2 regions of the Lysobacter soli genome follow, and region 1 is predicted to be linked to the other one. Evidence: predicted binding sites of a transcription regulator. Region 1 holds the regulator's gene; the other holds the start of a gene.
The links. The regulator FliA, encoded in region 1, starts transcription of late flagellar genes. The targets are predictions, from matches to a motif close to TAAAGTTTNNCNNNCNNNGGCCGATAA.
Positions count from the first base shown of each region.

Region 1 (3,405 bases):
GGGTCCACGCCCGCCACCGACGGGCCGTAGCCGCGGTTGTTGTGGTTGAGGTGGATGGGCGTCGCCTCGCTGTCGGTGATCTCGCCCAGGCCGGCGTGCACCGCGCGGACGAGTTCGACAACGCGGCGGATGATCTGGCCCGTCAGGTCCTGGTAACCCTGCGCGGCGGTCATTTCCGACATGCGCGAGCGGATCGCGGCGATGGTCGCGGCCTGTTCCTCGGTCGACGCATCCGGCAGCGTGCCCAGCAGCACGCCGCATTCCTGGATGAGGTCGAGCGTGCGGTGGCTCGCGTCCTCGCTCACGTGCACGACGTGCTCGAGGCGCGCGCAGGCTTCCGGCAGCGAGGCGTTCGGATTCGCGCTGCCGTTGCCGAGCGCGGTGTCGAGTTCGCGCGCGAGCTTCGCCAGGCCCTGCACCAGCGGCTGGCTGCGCCACTGGATCAGCGCGTCGACGTTGCTGCGCCAACCGGCGAGGTCGTCGTGTTCCAGCGCCCACAGCGCCGCATGCAGGCGACCGATGACGGCCTGCCTGTCTTCACCGCCGAGCGCCTTCTCGCAGGAGGGCGCGTCGATCACGCGGCCGCTCCCAGGCGTTCGAACACCTTGTTGAGCTTGTCTTCCAGGGTCGCGGCGGTGAAGGGCTTGATGACGTAGCCGTTCACGCCGGCCTGCGCGGCTTCGATGATCTGCTCGCGCTTGGCCTCGGCGGTGACCATCAGCACCGGGATCTTCGCCAGCGACGCGTCGGCGCGGATCGCCTTGAGCAGGTCGATGCCCGGCATGCCCGGCATGTTCCAGTCGGTCACGACCAGGTCGTACGGCGCCTTCTTCAGTTCCACCAGCGCGGTCATGCCGTCGTCGGCTTCGGCGGTGTTGAAGAAGCCCAGGTCGTTGAGCAGGTTCTTGACGATGCGGCGCATGGTCGAGAAGTCGTCGACGATGAGGATGCGGATGTTCTTGTCCATGTGGGCTTGCTCTGGTGCGAAAGGGGATATCAGGCGTTGATGCGGAAGCGGGTCAGAACTCGTCGTCGTCGTCGTTGTGCGAGCCGCGCCATTCGCCCAGTCGCGAACGCAGGCGCAACATCGCCTGGCCGTGGATCTGGCAGACGCGCGATTCGGAAACGTTGAGCACCGCGCCGATCTCGCGCAGGTTCAGTTCCTGCTCGTAGTACAGCGACAGCACCAGCTGCTCGCGTTCGGGCAGGTTGCCGATCGCGGCGCCGAGCGCCTGCTTGAAGGCGACCTGTTCGAACTCGCGCGCGGGCGTCGCACCGGCGTGGCCGCCCAGGTGCGGTTCGCCATCGTGTTCGTCGACGTGCGCTTCCAGGCTGATGAGCTGGCCGCGCGCGGCGTCCTCGAGCATGCGGTGGTATTCGTCGAGCGGAACGGCGAGCCGGGTGGCCACTTCCTGCGCGGTCGCGGCACGGCCGGTGCTCTGCTCGACCTCGCGCGTGGCGGCGACGACGTCGCGATAACGGCGATGCACCGAGCGCGGCACCCAGTCGCCGCGGCGGATCTCGTCGATCATCGCGCCGCGGATGCGGATCGACGCGTACGTCTCGAACGCGGCGCCCTGGTCGGCCTGGAAATTCCGGGCGGCGTCGATCAGGCCGAGCATGCCGGCCTGGATCAGGTCGTCGATCTCGACGCTGGCGGGCAGTCGCGCGGCGAGGTGGTGCGCGATGCGGCGCACCAGTTCGCCATGCTTCTCGACGACTTCCGTCGCGTTGACCGTGTCGGCCGCGCGCTGGGTCGCCTTGTAGTGCTGGGCGGCGGCGTTCATGCGACGGCGCTCCTCAACGGATCGTTGGTGCTGGCGGCGCTGGCGCCGTGGGCGACGAGGCGCTCCATGAAGAACTCCACGCCGCCGCGCGGGCCGACCGGCGACTGCCAGCTGTTGGCGCGGCGCGCGATGTCGCGGAAGGCCAGTGCCGACGGGCAGCCCGGGAAGGCTTCGACGACGGCTTCCTGGCGCTGGATCGCGCGGCGCAGCCATTCGTCGCGCGGCACCGCGCCGAGGTAATGCAGCGTGACGTCGAGGAAGCGCGCGCTGACGCGTTCGAGCTTCTCGAACAGCTGCTTGCCCTCGATGGCGTTGTTGACCTGGTTGGCGAGCACCTGCACGCGGGTCACGCCGCGCTCGCGGCTGAGCACCTTGATCAGCGCGTAGGCGTCGGTGACCGAAGCCGGTTCGTCGCAGACCACCACGATCACGTCCTGCGCGGCCTGGCAGAAGGTCAGCACGCTGTCGGAGATGCCGGCGGCGTTGTCGACCACCATCGCGTCCAGCGGCAGGTCGAGCTGGCAGAAGGCGTGCACCAGGCCGATGTGCTGCTGCGGGAGCAGTTCGGTCATGTGGCGCTTGCCCGAGGCGGCCGGCACGACCCAGAGGCCGCGCGGGCCTTCGAGCAGCGTGTCCTGCAGCTCGCAGCGGCCGGCGAAGACGTCGGCGAGCGTGAACTGCGGCGACAGGCCGAGCATCACGTCGACGTTCGCAAGGCCCAGGTCGGTGTCCAGCAGCAACGTGCGCTGGCCGGCGTGGACCAGCGCCATGGCGAGGTTCACCGATACCGAGGTCTTGCCGACGCCGCCCTTGCCGCTGGCCACGGCGATCACGCGCACGGGCGGGCGTGCGGTGCCGTTGGCGGCGGGAATGGCGTTGATATCAGCTGGCGAATGCATGTCGGTCCTCGGTGGGGAGGGTCACGGGGCGGGGCTTGAGTTGCGTCAGTTCGAGAGACCCGAGGGGGTTATCGGCAGCACGTCGCACTTTCTCGAGGGTCGAAACCAGACGAGTTGCGTCGGCGGCGGCGATGTCCGTCGGGACGGCCTGTCCGTCAGTGGTGTAGGCCAGGCTCAGGCCCTGCTGGACCAGCACCGACAGGGGCGAACCCAGGCGGCCGGTCTCGTCGAGCTTGGTCAGGACCACGCCTTCCGGCGAGGCCGGGCGGTAGCGGCGGACCACTTCGCCCAGGTCGTGGGCGTTGGTGTTGGCCGGCAGGACCAGCAGGCTGCGCACGCGCTTGGCGGCGCGCAGCCAGAGGATCTGGCCGAGCAGGGCGCGATCGCGCAGGCCGTGGCCGGCGGTATCGACCAGCACCAGCGGGTAGTCGGCCAGCTGGTCGAGCGCGTCGTTCAGCGCCTCCGGGCCGGCGGCTTCGCACACGGTCACGCCGAGGCGGCGGCCGAGGATGTGCAGTTGCTCCGTGGCGCCGGGGCGTTCGGTGTCGGTGGTGACCAAGGCGACGTCGCGTGCGCGGTGGCGCTGGGCGAAGCGCGCGGCGAGCTTGGCGGCGGTGGTCGTCTTGCCGGCGCCGGTCGGACCGACCAGGGCGATCACGCCGCCGTCGTCGATGGGTTCGTGGCGGGCGACGGAAATCGCGCGCGCCAGTTCTTCCAGC
Region 1 covers NZ_CP046603.1:3,410,322-3,413,726, reverse strand. The annotation lists gene GOY17_RS15580 (protein phosphatase CheZ) at 1-578, opposite strand, end outside; gene cheY (chemotaxis response regulator CheY) at 575-967, opposite strand; gene GOY17_RS15570 (RNA polymerase sigma factor FliA) at 1,020-1,787, opposite strand; gene GOY17_RS15565 (MinD/ParA family protein) at 1,784-2,686, opposite strand; gene GOY17_RS15560 (AAA family ATPase) at 2,670-3,405, opposite strand, start outside.

Region 2 (3,405 bases), 150 kb from region 1:
CCTAGCGGCCAACCGCATCACCTGCGTTGTGGAGCACCAAGCAACAGCGCAGTGCTGCGCGGCAACGTTCGTTCACCACTACGGCTTCGTTGCCCCTCACCCCAACCCCTCTCCCGATGGGAGAGGGGCTCAAGCGCGCCGTGATTTCAGTGAACACTGGAATCCTGTTGCTGTTGCTGTTGCTGTTGCTGTCGAACAGCTTGTTCGTCACTAGCCCCGAAGGGCGCCGCACAGGATGTGCGGCGGTGAGCGCTGAGCCATGGATGGCGAATCGCGAACGCGCCCTTTCTCTTTCCGGTCGTGGGACTGGGTTGGGCAAATGGAAGGCCCTTTCTTTTGGTTACTTTTCTTTGGGCAAGCAAAGAAAAGTGACCCGAGCGCCGCAGGCGATCGGAAGCTTGGCATGTGATTCTTCTTTGCTTTGCCGGGCTACGGGTAAAGCATGGAAAGTCCATGGATGGTGCCGCCGTTCGGCGGCCCAGAAGCGGCCCGCCTTCGCGGGAATGACGAGCAACGGCAACGGCAACGGCAACGGCAACGGTAACGGCAATGGCAATGGCAATGGCAAGATCAAAGTGGATGCCAGCTTTCGCTGGAATGATGCCGAGGTGGTTTGCCGTTGAGGGAGTGCCCGGTCGGCACGGGCCTGGGTCCCGGCTTTCGCCGGGATGACGGCAGGTTCTTTGCCACGGGCGACATCAGTCCGCGGCCACTCCATGCATTGCGTGCGCAGCAACAAAACAAAAAGGGCGCGTCACCGACGCGCCCCTCCGCAAAACACTTCAATCCGAACCGCTTACGCCGCCTGCGCCGCCGACGGCTCCACCATGTCGCGCCACTGCGGCAGGCGGTCCAGGACATTGACGCCTCGCAGGTAACCCTCGTCCACCGGCGCACCGGCGACCAGCGAGGAGGCCACGTGCACGGCACCGGCCACCCAGAAGCCGCTCGCCTTCAGGCGGCCCGGGCGGTGCTGGAACGCGACGCCTTCGACGATCGGCATCGGCAAGCCCCACAGGCCCAGCAGGTACGCACCGGCTTCGGCGTAATGCGGGCCGGTCGAGCCTTCCGAACCGTCGGACACGCCCGGCAGCAGCTTGCCGACTTCCGCCAGCAGGCCCGCGGTCGCGGCAAGTTCGGCGCTCGGGCCCGCGAGCAGGCGACGCGCCAGGCGCGAGGTGCGCAGCGCGCGATCCTGGATCGCCTCGCGTTCCTTCCCGGCCAGCTGGTTCGGGCCGAAGGCCTCGCTGGCCAGCACCAGACGCAGCAGCTGCTGATGGCCCAGTCGCGTCACTGCAGCGCGGATGTCGGTGATCTCGCGACCACCGGAGAAGTACGCCGAATTGCACAGGCGCAGCACCTTGGCGACGATCGCCGGGTCCTGCGAGAGCATCTGCGCGATGGCCGCGTTGCTCGCATCCGGATCGCGCAGCAGGCGCGAGAGTTCCAGGTACAGGCGCGGCGGCGGCGGCAGCGAGCCGACGCGGCCGACGGCCTGCTTGAGTTCCTCGCTGCCCAGCACGTTGCGCAGTTCGGCCACGCTGTCGATGGCCTCGATCAACTCGCCGGCATCCAGCGGCCGCGACAGCAGCCGGTGCGCGCAATCCAGGCCCTGCATGCTGCCGCTGTCCTCATCCGGATCCAGCAGCAGGATGCGCACCGCTTGCGGGTGCAGCGCCGCCACCTGGCTCAGCAGGACCGGACCCGGCATGACGCCCAGGCGCAGGCCGCAGATGAAGACGTCGACGGGCTCGCCCGACGACAGTGCCGCATCGGGTTCGGCCAGCCACTGCACATTCCAGCCCAGATCGAAATAACTCAGCGACTCCTCGAATTCGCCGGCGCGGCCGGCGTCCTCACCCACGATCACGATGCGCACTGCAACCCCCGGAAATACGGAATGCGAATATCCATGACGGGTAGCGGCACGCATAGGCCGGGCTTTAGGAACTGCTGAACGGGGATGTTCTGAATTGGGAGCGGGCGCACACTTTCGGTTCCGCGCCGTCCATGCGGGCTGGGGCACCGAGTCCGGAGCTCGGACCGCCGAGCCTCAAGCCCCGGACGCCGAGCCCGGACCTCGGATCGCCAGGCCTTTAGCCCGGATATCGCGCGCCCGAACGCCGGCCGCCCTGCTCCCGACGGCCGCCGGGGCCAGCCGCGTATAATTCCCGCCCTTCCCGACTACCGACCCGCGGACCGCCGTCTCCGGCCTGTCCGCGCCCGCCGTTGCCATGTCCGACGTTTCCCTCGAAGCCGCCCGCCGCCGCACGTTCGCGATCATTTCGCACCCCGATGCGGGCAAGACCACGCTCACCGAAAAGCTGCTGCTGTTCGGCGGTGCGATCCAGATGGCCGGCTCGGTCAAGGGCCGCAAGGCCGCGCGCCATGCGACCTCCGACTGGATGGCGCTGGAAAAGGAGCGCGGCATCTCGGTGACCAGCTCGGTGATGCAGTTCCCCTACGAGGGCAGCATCGTCAACCTGCTCGACACCCCGGGCCACGCCGACTTCGGCGAGGACACCTACCGCGTGCTCACCGCGGTGGACTCGGCGCTGATGGTCATCGACGTCGCCAAGGGCGTCGAGGAGCGCACGATCAAGCTGATGGAGGTGTGCCGCCTGCGCGACACGCCGATCATGACCTTCATCAACAAGCTCGACCGCGAAGGCAAGAACCCGATCGAGCTGCTGGATGAAGTGGAAAGCGTGCTGAAGATCCAGTGCGCGCCCATCACCTGGCCCATCGGCATGGGCCAGCGCCTGAAGGGCGTGGTACATCTGGTCACCGGCGAGGTGCACCTGTACGAACAGGGCCGCAACTTCACGCGCCAGGATTCGACGATCTTCCCGTCCATCGACGACCCGGCGCTGGAAGCGCGCATCGGCGCGCAGATGCTGCAGGAGCTGCGCGACGAGCTGGAACTGGTCGAAGGCGCCTCGCATCCGTTCGACGTCGCGAAGTATCTGGCCGGCGAACAGACGCCGGTGTTCTTCGGCTCGGCCGTGAACAACTTCGGCGTGCAGCTGCTGCTGGACTTCTTCGTCGAGCACGCGCCTTCGCCGAAGCCGCGCGCCACCACGTCGCGCGAAGTCGCCGCGTACGAGCCCAAGCTCACCGGCTTCGTCTTCAAGATCCAGGCGAACATGGATCCGCAACACCGCGACCGCGTGGCGTTCATGCGCGTGTGCTCGGGCAAGTTCAGCGCCGGCATGAAGGCGTTCCACGTGCGCAGCGGCAAGGAAGTGAAGCTCGCCAACGCGCTGACCTTCATGGCGAGCGATCGCGAGATCGCCGAAAGCGCGTGGCCGGGCGACGTCATCGGCATCCACAACCACGGCACGATCTCCATCGGCGACACGTTCACCGAAGGCGAGAACCTGAGCTTCACCGGCATCCCGAACT
Region 2 covers NZ_CP046603.1:3,261,933-3,265,337, forward strand. The annotation lists gene GOY17_RS14910 (hypothetical protein) at 168-623, shown strand; gene GOY17_RS14915 (HDOD domain-containing protein) at 797-1,879, opposite strand; gene GOY17_RS14920 (peptide chain release factor 3) at 2,235-3,405, shown strand, end outside.
Region 2: a site for FliA is predicted at 1,920-1,946, ahead of GOY17_RS14915 (HDOD domain-containing protein). Genes of this name have one in related genera too.